Regions from separate parts of the Streptomyces sp. NPDC031132 genome, predicted to be linked through region 1. Evidence: riboswitches for the same ligand, from Rfam matches in the RefSeq annotation. Region 1 holds a riboswitch; the other holds the start of a gene.
The links. Region 1 has a riboswitch for glycine ahead of gcvT (glycine cleavage system aminomethyltransferase GcvT). Riboswitches for the same ligand answer to the same signal wherever they lie in the genome.
Positions count from the first base shown of each region.

Region 2: it holds a riboswitch for glycine, as region 1 does, so the genes downstream of both, gcvP (aminomethyl-transferring glycine dehydrogenase) here and gcvT (glycine cleavage system aminomethyltransferase GcvT) in region 1, are expected to answer to the same signal.

Region 1 covers NZ_JBVIGX010000001.1:407,970-413,620, reverse strand. The annotation lists gene ACZ49B_RS01875 (enhanced serine sensitivity protein SseB C-terminal domain-containing protein) at 1-673, opposite strand, end outside; gene ACZ49B_RS01870 (enhanced serine sensitivity protein SseB) at 735-1,469, opposite strand; gene ACZ49B_RS01865 (AAA family ATPase) at 1,542-2,213, opposite strand; glycine riboswitch at 2,409-2,513, shown strand; gene gcvT (glycine cleavage system aminomethyltransferase GcvT) at 2,698-3,813, shown strand; gene gcvH (glycine cleavage system protein GcvH) at 3,938-4,318, shown strand; gene glyA (serine hydroxymethyltransferase) at 4,334-5,590, shown strand.
Region 2 covers NZ_JBVIGX010000008.1:7,703-13,353, forward strand. The annotation lists gene ACZ49B_RS14070 (bifunctional nuclease family protein) at 1-368, shown strand, start outside; gene ACZ49B_RS14075 (MerR family transcriptional regulator) at 548-1,186, shown strand; gene ACZ49B_RS14080 (DNA polymerase IV) at 1,266-2,771, shown strand; gene ACZ49B_RS14085 (PRC-barrel domain-containing protein) at 2,768-3,139, opposite strand; glycine riboswitch at 3,253-3,351, shown strand; gene gcvP (aminomethyl-transferring glycine dehydrogenase) at 3,550-5,651, shown strand, end outside.

The sequences.
Region 1 (5,651 bases):
CGGGATCGTGCTCGTCCGCCAGCGCCACCGTGCACACCGGCACGCCCTCGGGGACCGCGCCGACCGACTGGCGCATCATCTCCCGTACGGATTCCAGCGCGGGCGCGGAGGCGTCGTACAGGTCGAGCCCGACCGCGAGGTACGGCGAGCCCAGCGACGGCTGCACCCAGGCGCGGCGCAGCGAGCGGACGGCGGGGGTGCGGTGCGCGTGCTGGGTCAGCAGCCCGTAGAACTGCGGGAGCTCCAGGGCCGGCTCGGACAGCCGCAGCGGGCCGGCCGGCATCCGGTCGAGACCGGTGGCGATCCGGCGCAGGTCGGCCCAGGGGATGCCGAGGCCGCCGCCCTGGGCGTGCGGGTTGAGCCACAGGCCCCAGCGGTCCGGGTAGAGGGCGCGGGCGATGTCCCGGCCGGTGACCACCTCGTAGCCCCGGTTCCAGCCGCTGGCGGCCAGCTCCTGGGGGGAGGTCACGCACGGCGCGTACCCGAGGCCCTCGACCTCCATGCCGCCGTACTGGGCGTCCGGGGAGCCCGGCTGCCCCTGCCAGAGCAGCATCCACAGGCGGCCCTCGGCGAGGGCGTGCAGAAGCGACTCATAGCTCTCGTAGCGCCCGGGAGTCACCTGGCGCATCATGTGCTCGAGCTGCCCGGCCGCGGCCGTGCCTGACGCACTCACCCGGTACTCCTTCTTCGTCTGCCCGTCGTCCCACCCGTATCCGCACCCAGCTTAAGCGGCCCTATGGCAGGTAGAAGGGGCGTACGCGCGTAACGATGAAGTCGACCACCGGGTCCTGCACGGCGTCCAGGAGGATCAACTGCACGGGCCAGGGCGGCGGTACCCGGGTCAGGGCCCGGCCGAGGGCGTCCATCGGGGCGTTCCGCATGTCGGGCTCCCATCCCAGCAGCCGGACACCGATGTAGAGCTCCGGCTCCCCGCCCTCGACGCTGGCGAGGCAGCGGTGGGCGGCGGCGACCACGCCGGTGGCGCGGAACTCCTCGGCGGCGGCGGTCAGGAAGTCCACCGGGTCTTCCTGCCAGTCGGGCTCGTAGAGCCGGACGCGGCCGCCGGTGGCGGGGCCGTCGAGGGGGCTGCGGCCGATGCGGCAGAGCTCCGCGACGGCGGGCGGGGGCAGCGGGACGCCGACGGCCCCCTCGGGGTTCACGGCGATGCCGAGCTGCGGGGGCAGACCGCGGGCGAACTCGACGGCCGGGGCGACGGCGAAGTCCATGGCGGGTCCGGCGCAGGCGCGGAACTGGGCCTCGGAGCTGTAGACGGGGACGTACGCCGCCCCGGCGATCTCCATGGTGGGCAGCGTGAGGCCGGCCCCGTCCGGGCCGCCGCCGCCGGGCAGGGGCACCCAGAGCAGGCTCCGCCCGAGCACCTCGACGATCCGGGCCCCGGCGTCCGCCTGCCCGAGCGCCGCCCCGAGCACCTGTTCCAGCTCGTTGTCCGGCCAGCCGCCGCCCTGCATGTACGCCTCCGCTGATTCGCCCCACGCTGTCGGCCCGAGGTTAACGGCTCGGGCCCCGCCCCCTTCCGGGGGCTACGCCGACTCCCGCCGGAACGCTATGCGGGTCACGGACGCGGCCGAGCCGCGGTCCAGGAGGACCGCCGACGTGCAGCCCGCGGGGAGGCGGCCCGATTCCGCTTCGCGCAGCAGCCGGGCCACCGCGCCGCGATGGCGGGCGAAGGCGTACGCCGACACCCCGCGCCCCCGCGCCGCCTGCCCGGACAGGGCCTCCTCGGGGGTGGTGTCCAGCAGCAGCAGGTGCAGCCCCCGGCCCCGCCGCCGGGCGGCCGCGGCCAGCAGGCTCCGCACCCAGCTCTGCGTCCCGCAGTCGTGGACCACCGCCGAGGCCCCGGAGCGCAGCGTCCGCCACAGGCCCCAGTAGTGCGCGCAGCGGACCAGCGGCCGGTACACCGCGTACGGCAGCGCCCGCGGCATCCGCCGCTCCCAGCGCTCGCGCACGTCCTGGGAGTCGATGCCGCCGCCCTCCGCGGCCCGCTTGATCAGCGTGCTCTTGCCGCCGCCCGGCAGGCCGGACACCACGACGATGTCGCCTTCGGCGAAGCCGAGCCACTGCGGTCCCTGCGGCCCCCGGCCGCGCAGGTCCCGTACGGGACCGCCGACGGAGCACGCCCGCCGCGCCGCCGGCACTCCCTCCACGGCTCCCGTCCCGGTCGCCGCCAGCACTCCGAATCTCCGCACAGTGATCGCCTCCCCCCATCGGGCCCGCCGGGCCCCTCATGCCCACTGAGTGTAAAGAGACGGTAATCCGGCACCGCCCGGTTCCGGCCCGCGCTTCCCGGCCGCCTCACCGGTCCGTACGTTCTTTCGGGCCCGACCGTCCGATCGCCCGGACGGCGTGCAATGATGTGCGCCATCTGGACCAACTGCATACCGGCCGCTTGAATCCGCGCGGGAGAGTCCCGGCAGGCCGTTGAGGCCGCGCCCGGGCGCCGAAGGAGCAAGTTCCTCCCTTGAATCTCTCAGGCCCCGTACCGCGTGGATGAGGCAGATCTGAAAAGCGAGCCGCGCCGCCGTCCCTCACGACGGCATCCGCGTGCGCTCCACCCAAGGTGCAAGTCGACGTTCCCCGGGTCCGACCGGGAACTCTCGGCGAACCTCTCAGGTTCCGATGACAGATGGGGAGGATCGTCCTCGTCATGTCATGCCCTGGGACCCGGGAGCCACACCCATGAGCACTGCCCCCCGCCTGACCGCCCTCGATGCGCTGCACCGATCGCTCGGTGCCACCATGACCGATTTCGCGGGCTGGGACATGCCCCTGCGGTACGCCAGTGAGCGCGACGAGCACAACGCCGTCCGCACCAGGGCCGGCCTGTTCGACCTGTCCCACATGGGCGAGATCACGCTGACCGGCCCGGAGGCCGTCAAGGCCCTGGACTACGCGCTGGTCGGCAACATCTCCACCGTCGGCGTCGGCCGCGCCCGCTACACGCACATCTGCCAGGAGGACGGCGGGATCGTCGACGACCTGATCGTCTACCGCCTGGGCGAGACCGAGTACATGGTCGTCGCGAACGCCTCCAACGCCCAGGTCGTCCTGGACGCCCTGACCGAGCGCGCCGCCGGCTTCGACACCGAGGTCCGCGACGACCGCGACGCGTACGCGCTGATCGCCGTCCAGGGCCCGGAGTCCCCCGGCATCCTCGGCTCCCTCACCGACGCCGACCTGGACGGCCTGAAGTACTACGCCGGCCTGCCGGGCACGGTCGCGGGCGTGCCCGCGCTGATCGCACGTACGGGCTACACGGGCGAGGACGGCTTCGAGCTGTTCGTCGCCCCCGAGCACGCCGTGGAGCTGTGGCAGGCGCTGACCAAGGCGGGCGAGGGCGTCGGCCTGGTCCCGGCCGGCCTGTCCTGCCGCGACACCCTGCGCCTGGAGGCGGGCATGCCGCTGTACGGGCACGAGCTGACCACCTCCCTCACCCCCTTCGACGCGGGGCTGGGCCGGGTCGTGAAGTTCGAGAAGGAGGGCGAGTTCGTGGGCCGCGCCGCCCTGGAGGCCGCCGCCGAGCGGGCCGCCACGAACCCGCCGCGCAAGCTGGTCGGCCTGATCGCCGAGGGCCGCCGCGTCCCGCGCGCCGGCTTCCCCGTCGTGGCCGACGGGCAGGTCGTCGGCGAGGTCACCTCGGGCGCCCCGTCCCCGACGCTGGGCAAGCCGATCGCGATGGCGTACGTGGACGCGGCGCACGCCGCGCCCGGCACCTCCGGCGTCGGCGTGGACATTCGCGGTACGCATGAGCCGTACGAGGTCGTGGCCCTGCCGTTCTACAAGCGGCAGAAGTAACACCCGTACCCCCTACCGGCTCCCTACGGACGCCGTACGCGCGTCGCACGGGCGCCGTACCGGCCGTCTCAGTCCGCAAGACCACTGTTCGTATCCACTCCCCCGCATCCAGGAGAATCAGGTCATGAGCAACCCCCAGCAGCTGCGTTACAGCAAGGAGCACGAGTGGCTGTCGACCGCCGAGGACGGCGTCGCGACGGTCGGCATCACGGAGTTCGCGGCCAACGCGCTCGGTGACGTCGTCTACGCCCAGCTCCCCGAGGTCGGCGAGACGGTGACCGCGGGCGAGACCTGCGGTGAGCTGGAGTCGACCAAGTCCGTCAGCGACCTCTACTCCCCCGTCACCGGTGAGGTCGTCGAGGCCAACCAGGACGTCGTGGACGACCCGGCGCTCGTGAACACCGCCCCGTTCGAGGGCGGCTGGCTGTTCAAGGTGCGCATCGCGGAGGAGCCGGCCGACCTGCTCTCCGCCGAGGAGTACGCCAAGCTCACCGCCGGTAACTGACCACAGGGGATCCTGATGTCTGTTCTGAACACCCCCCTCCACGAGCTCGACCCGGACGTCGCCGCCGCCGTCGACGCCGAGCTCGCCCGCCAGCAGTCCACCCTGGAAATGATCGCGTCGGAGAACTTCGCTCCGGTCGCCGTCATGGAGGCCCAGGGTTCGGTCCTGACCAACAAGTACGCCGAGGGCTACCCCGGCCGCCGTTACTACGGCGGCTGCGAGCACGTCGACGTGGTCGAGCAGATCGCGATCGACCGCATCAAGGCGCTGTTCGGCGCCGAGGCCGCGAACGTCCAGCCGCACTCGGGTGCGCAGGCGAACGCCGCCGCGATGTTCGCGCTGCTGAAGCCGGGCGACACGATCATGGGTCTGAACCTGGCCCACGGCGGTCACCTGACCCACGGCATGAAGATCAACTTCTCCGGCAAGCTCTACAACGTGGTCCCGTACCACGTCGACGAGACCGGCGAGGTCGACATGGCCGAGGTCGAGCGCCTCGCCAAGGAGTCCAAGCCGCAGCTGATCGTCGCCGGCTGGTCCGCCTACCCCCGCCAGCTGGACTTCGCCGCCTTCCGCCGCATCGCGGACGAGGTCGGCGCGTACCTGATGGTCGACATGGCGCACTTCGCCGGCCTGGTGGCCGCGGGCCTGCACCCGAACCCGGTGCCGCACGCCCACGTCGTCACCACCACCACGCACAAGACCCTCGGCGGTCCGCGCGGCGGTGTCATCCTGTCGACGCAGGAGCTGGCCAAGAAGATCAACTCCGCGGTCTTCCCGGGTCAGCAGGGCGGCCCGCTGGAGCACGTGATCGCGGCCAAGGCGGTCTCCTTCAAGGTGGCGGCCTCGCCCGAGTTCAAGGAGCGCCAGGAGCGCACCCTCGAGGGCGCGAAGATCCTCGCCGAGCGCCTGGTCCAGGAGGACGTCAAGGCCGTGGGCGTGGACGTCCTCACCGGCGGCACCGACGTGCACCTGGTCCTGGTCGACCTGCGCAACTCCGAGCTGGACGGGCAGCAGGCCGAGGACCGCCTCCACGAGGTCGGCATCACGGTCAACCGCAACGCCATCCCGAACGACCCGCGGCCGCCGATGGTCACCTCGGGTCTGCGGATCGGTACGCCGGCCCTCGCCACCCGCGGTTTCGACGCCGAGGCCTTCACCGAGGTCGCCGAGATCATCGCGCAGGCGCTGAAGCCGGCGTACGACAGCGAGGCCCTCAAGGCGCGCGTCTCCGCGCTCGCGGCGAAGTTCCCGCTGTACCCGACGCTCTAGGCATCGGCTCGGGGCCCGGCCTTGTTCCGCACAGGGCCGGGCCCCTTGTACGTCGAGACCG
Region 2 (5,651 bases), on a different contig from region 1:
GACCAGGGGAGGCGACCGCCATTGCCTTCGCGCAGCAGGGCATGGCCCCTGCCCGGCCGCTGACGCACGACCTGTTCAAGGACGTGCTGGAGGCGATCGGCGAGGAGCTCACCGAGGTCCGGATCACGGATCTGCGGGAGGGCGTCTTCTACGCGGAGCTCGTCTTCGCCAGCGGGGTCGAGGTGAGCGCGCGGCCCTCCGACGCCATAGCGCTGGCCCTGCGCACGGGGACGCCGATCTACGGGAGCGACGGCGTGCTGGACGACGCCGGAATCGCCATTCCGGACGAGCAGGAGGACGAGGTGGAGAAGTTCCGCGAGTTCCTCGACCAGATCTCTCCGGAGGACTTCGGTACCGGCCCGCAGTGATCCGTCGGCCGTGCCGTCCCCGGGGAGTGACAGCCCATTCGGTTAGCCTTTCCCCGATATGGGGCACGGGAAACCACTCTCAGGGTGATTATCACTCGGCGTGCCGAGTGTGGCGATCGTTGACGCACCCCTGGTGACTGCCTACCTTCGAGGGGGCAGGTCAAGGACGGAGGGTCGGCGTGAGAGTCACGGGCGACGGTACGACCGGGGGCATCCCCGTGCGGAGTGACGGTGGGCCGTACCCGCTCCACGGCAGCGCGGCAGGTTCCGCGCGCCGTCAGCCGGAGGCGGCGACGGTCGCGGCGGCCGGCGCGGACCCGGCACCCGAACAGGTCGGGTACCGGGGTCCGACGGCGTGCGCCGCGGCGGGCATCACGTACCGGCAGCTCGACTACTGGGCGCGGACCGGGCTGGTGGAGCCCACGGTGCGCCCCGCGTACGGCTCGGGCACGCAGCGCCTGTACAGCTTCCGGGACGTGGTGGTCCTCAAGATCGTCAAGCGCTTCCTGGACACCGGTGTGGCGCTGCAGAACATCCGGACCGCGGTCCAGCACCTGCGGGACCGCGGCTTCGCGGACCTCGAGCGCATGACGCTGATGAGCGACGGCGCCACCGTGTACGAGTGCACCTCGCCGGACCAGGTCGTGAGCCTGCTCCAGGGCGGGCAGGGCATCTTCGGCATCGCCGTGGGCGTGGTCTGGCGCGATGTCGAGAACGCGCTGTCGCAGCTGCACGGCGAGCGCGTCGACACCGGCGAGACGGTGGTCGGCCACAACCCGACGGACGAGCTGGCCGCCCGGCGCAACAGGGCCGGTTGAGTCCGGTCCCCGGCCCGGCCGCGCGGGCGCCGGGCCCGGCCCGGGCCGATTGTCAGTGGCGTAGGGCAGCATCGGGGCTGTGAGAGCCGCGCCGACCATCCTGCATCTGGACATGGACGCCTTCTACGCATCCGTGGAGCAGGCGTCGAAGCCGAGCCTGCGCGGCAAGGCCGTCATCGTCGGCGGGCTCGGGCCGCGCGGGGTGGTCGCCACCGCCTCCTACGAGGCGCGCCGTTTCGGGGTGCACTCGGCGATGCCGATGGCCCAGGCGCGGCGGCTCTGCCCGAACGGCGCCTGCCTGATCCCGCGCTTCAGCCTGTACCGGGCCGTCAGTGACCTGGTCATGGCGCTGCTGCGGGAGCTGTCGCCGCTCGTGGAGCCTCTCAGCCTCGACGAGGCCTTCGTGGACCTGGAGGCGGGCGGAACCGCCTTCGACGCGGAATCCGCCCTGGAGACGGGGCAGCGGCTGCGGGCGGAGATCTTGGCGGCGACCGGGCTCAGTGCCTCGGTGGGGCTTGCGGGGTCGAAGATGCTGGCGAAGGTGGCCTCGGAGGAGGCCAAGCCGGACGGGCTGCTGCTGATCGAGCCGGGCACGGAGCGGGCCCTGCTCGCGCCGATGACGGTACGGACCCTGCCGGGGGTGGGGCCGGCCACCGGCGAGCACCTGCGGCGGGCCGGGATCACCACCGTGGGGGAGCTGGCCGAGGCCGGCGAGGACGAGCTGGTCCGGATGGTCGGGCGCTCGCACGGGGTCGGGCTGTACCGGATGGCGCTGGGGCTGGACGACCGGCCGGTGGTCGCCGAGCGCGACGCGAAGTCCGTGTCGGTCGAGGACACCTTCGACGTGGACCTGCACGACCGGGTGCGGATCCGGAACGAGGTGCAGAGACTCGCCGACCGGTGTGTGCACCGGCTGCGGGACTCGGGGCACTCGGGGCGCACGATCGTGCTGAAGGTGCGGCGGTACGACTTCTCGACCCTGACGCGCTCCGAGACGCTGCGGGGGCCCACCGACGACCCCGCGGTGGTGCGGGAGGCCGCGGCGCGGCTGCTGGAGGCGGTGGACACCACGGGCGGCGTGCGGCTGCTGGGCGTGGGCGTGACCGGGCTGGCGGACTACACCCAGGAGGACCTGTTCGCGCAGTCCATGGCGGCGGAGGCGGCTGCTGAAGCCGCTGCGGAGGCTGCCGCGGCGGGCGAGGACGTGGCCGCCGAGCAGGACAGGGCTGCGGAGCCCGGAGGGACGGGCGGGATCGGAGGGACGGGCGGGTCCGGTGGCCTTGCTGGTCCGGCAGGGCCTGGTGGGCCCGCAGGGGCCCCCGAAGGCGCGGAGCCGGACGGGGAGGCGGGGCCCGCCCGGGAACGCCGCTGGGCGGCCGGGAGCGACGTACGGCACGCCGTGTACGGGCCGGGGTGGGTGCAGGGCAGCGGGGTCGGGAGGGTGACCGTGCGGTTCGAGCAGCCCGGATCTCCACCGGGCCGGGTGCGCACCTTCCGGGTGGACGACCCCGAGCTGGAGCCGTCCGATCCGCTGCCCCTCGTAGGGGAACCCGCGGTGGGGGCACCCGTACCGGAAGAGGGCTAGGGGGTTTCGTCCCCGTTCGCCAGGCGGCCGAAGTCGCGCTGGATGTCCGACGGGAGGGAGACGTCCAGTCCGTAGTGGTGGTAGAGCTGCAGCTCCTGTTCGGGGGAGAGGTGGCGGCCGACGCCGAAGTCCGGGGCTTCCTTGATCAGGGAGCGTTCGAAGGGGACCCGCAGGGTGTCGTCGACCACCTCGCTCGGTTCCAGCGGGACGAACGCGTCCCGGCTGAACAGGCCCGTCCGGACGGCGGCCCACTCGGGCACGCCCGTGGCATCGTCGAGGTAGACCTCGTCGACGGTGCCGATCTTGGTTCCGTTGCGGTCGAACGCCTTGCGGCCGATCAGGCTGCGCGGATCGATGTCGGTCTGCACGGTCCCTCCATATGGTCGCAACTCCTCCGTAACGACTACAAAAGTGCATTTCCGGGGTGGGGGCCACTCGAGGGAGGTCCCAGAACGTCGCTGGTAGGCTGGGTGACGGCTGTTGACCCTGTGCGGGAGAGTCCTCCGAGTGAGCATGACGGAGGCGCCGAAGGAGCAAATCCTCCCCGGAATCTCTCAGGCATACGTACCGCACGTGACGAGGCCACTCTGGAAAGCAGGGGCGGGTACCGGGTGCGCAGTGCCGGTTCCCCTCCTCACCGACGGTGAAAGCCGGAATCCGCGGGCCATCCCCGCGACTCCGGTGAAGCTCTCAGGTTGAGATGACAGAGGGGGAGGCCGTCCGGGTGCCCGCGCCGTGGTGCCCCTCGCAGGTCGTACGACCCAGGAGGCCTCCGTACATGACCGCCAACCGCATTCCGCTTTCCCAGCTTGAGCGAGGGATCCCCTTCGAGCAGCGCCACATCGGCCCGGATGCCGAGGCGCAGGCGAAGATGCTCGCCCACGTGGGCTACGGCTCGCTGGACGAACTGACCGCCGCCGCGGTACCGGATGTGATCAAGAGCGCCGAGGCGCTGAACCTGCCCGAGGCGCTGACCGAGGCCGAGGTGCTGGCCGAGCTGCGTTCGCTCGCCGACCGCAACCAGGTCCTGACGCCGATGATCGGCCTCGGCTACTACGGGACCTTCACCCCGCCGGTGATCCTGCGCAACGTGATGGAGAACCCGGCCTGGTACACGGCGTACACGCCCTACCAGCCCGAGATCTCGCAGGGCCGCCTCGAGGCGCTCCTGAACTTCCAGACCGTCGTCGCGGACCTCACGGGCCTGCCGACCTCCGGTGCCTCCCTGCTCGACGAGGGCACCGCGGCCGCCGAGGCCATGACGCTGGCCCGCCGCGTGGGCAAGTCCAAGGGGAACATCTTCCTCGTCGACGCCGACGCGCTGCCGCAGACGATCGCCGTGATCGAGACCCGCGCCGAGCCGATCGGCATCGAGATCGTCGTCGCCGACCTGTCCGAGGGCATCCCTGCCGAGGTCGCGGAGCGCGGCGTCTACGGTGTGCTCCTCCAGTACCCGGGCGCCTCCGGTGCCGTACGGGACATCAAGCCGGTCATCGACCAGGCGCACGGCCTCGGCGCGATCGTCGCCGTCGCCGCCGACCTGCTCGCCCTGACCCTGCTGACCTCGCCGGGTGCCCTCGGCGCGGACATCGCGGTCGGCACCACCCAGCGCTTCGGCGTCCCGATGGGCTTCGGCGGTCCGCACGCCGGCTACATGGCCGTCCAGGACAAGCACGCCCGCTCGCTGCCGGGCCGCCTCGTCGGCGTCTCCGTGGACGCGGACGGCAACAAGGCCTACCGTCTGGCGCTGCAGACCCGTGAGCAGCACATCCGCCGCGAGAAGGCCACCAGCAACATCTGCACCGCGCAGGTGCTGCTCGCCGTCATGGCCGGCATGTACGCCGTCTACCACGGTCCGGACGGCCTGCGGACGATCGCCCGCCGTACCCACCGCTACGCGGCCCTGCTCGCGGCCGGTCTGACGGCCGGCGGGGTCGAGCTCGTGCACGGTTCGTACTTCGACACCCTGACCGCCCGGGTGCCCGGCAAGGCCGCCGAGGTCGTCGCCGCGGCCCGCGAGGGCGGGGTCAACCTGTACCAGGTCGACGCCGACCTCGTCTCCCTCTCCTGCGACGAGACGACCCTGCGCGCCGACGTAGAGGCCGTCTGGGCCGCCTTCGGCGTGAGCGCCGACATCGAGGCCCTCGACGAGACCACCGCCGAGGCGCTGCCCGAGGGCCTGCTGCGCTCGGACGACTACCTGGCGCACCCGGTCTTCCACCAGCACCGCAGCGAGACCGCGATGCTGCGCTACCTGCGCAAGCTGGCGGACAAGGACTACGCGCTGGACCGCGGCATGATCCCGCTGGGCTCCTGCACCATGAAGCTCAACGCGACCACCGAGATGGAGTCGGTCACCTGGCCGGAATTCGGCCAGCTGCACCCCTTCGCCCCGGTCGAGCAGGCCGAGGGGTACCTCACGCTCATCTCCGAGCTGGAGGAACGTCTCTGCGAGGTCACCGGCTACGACAAGGTCTCCATCCAGCCGAACGCCGGCTCCCAGGGTGAGCTCGCCGGCCTGCTGGCCGTCCGGGCCTACCACCGGGCGAACGGAGACGAGCAGCGCACCGTCTGCCTCATCCCGTCCTCCGCGCACGGCACCAACGCCGCCAGCGCCGTGATGGCCGGCATGAAGGTCGTCGTCGTCAAGACCGCCGACGACGGCGAGGTGGACGCGGCCGACCTGCGCGCCAAGATCGAGCAGTACCGCGACGAGCTCGCCGTGCTGATGATCACGTACCCCTCGACGCACGGTGTGTTCGAGGAGCACGTCGCCGACATCTGCGCCCAGGTGCACGACGCCGGCGGCCAGGTCTACGTGGACGGCGCCAACCTCAACGCCCTGGTGGGCCTGGCCAAGCCGGGTCACTTCGGCGGCGA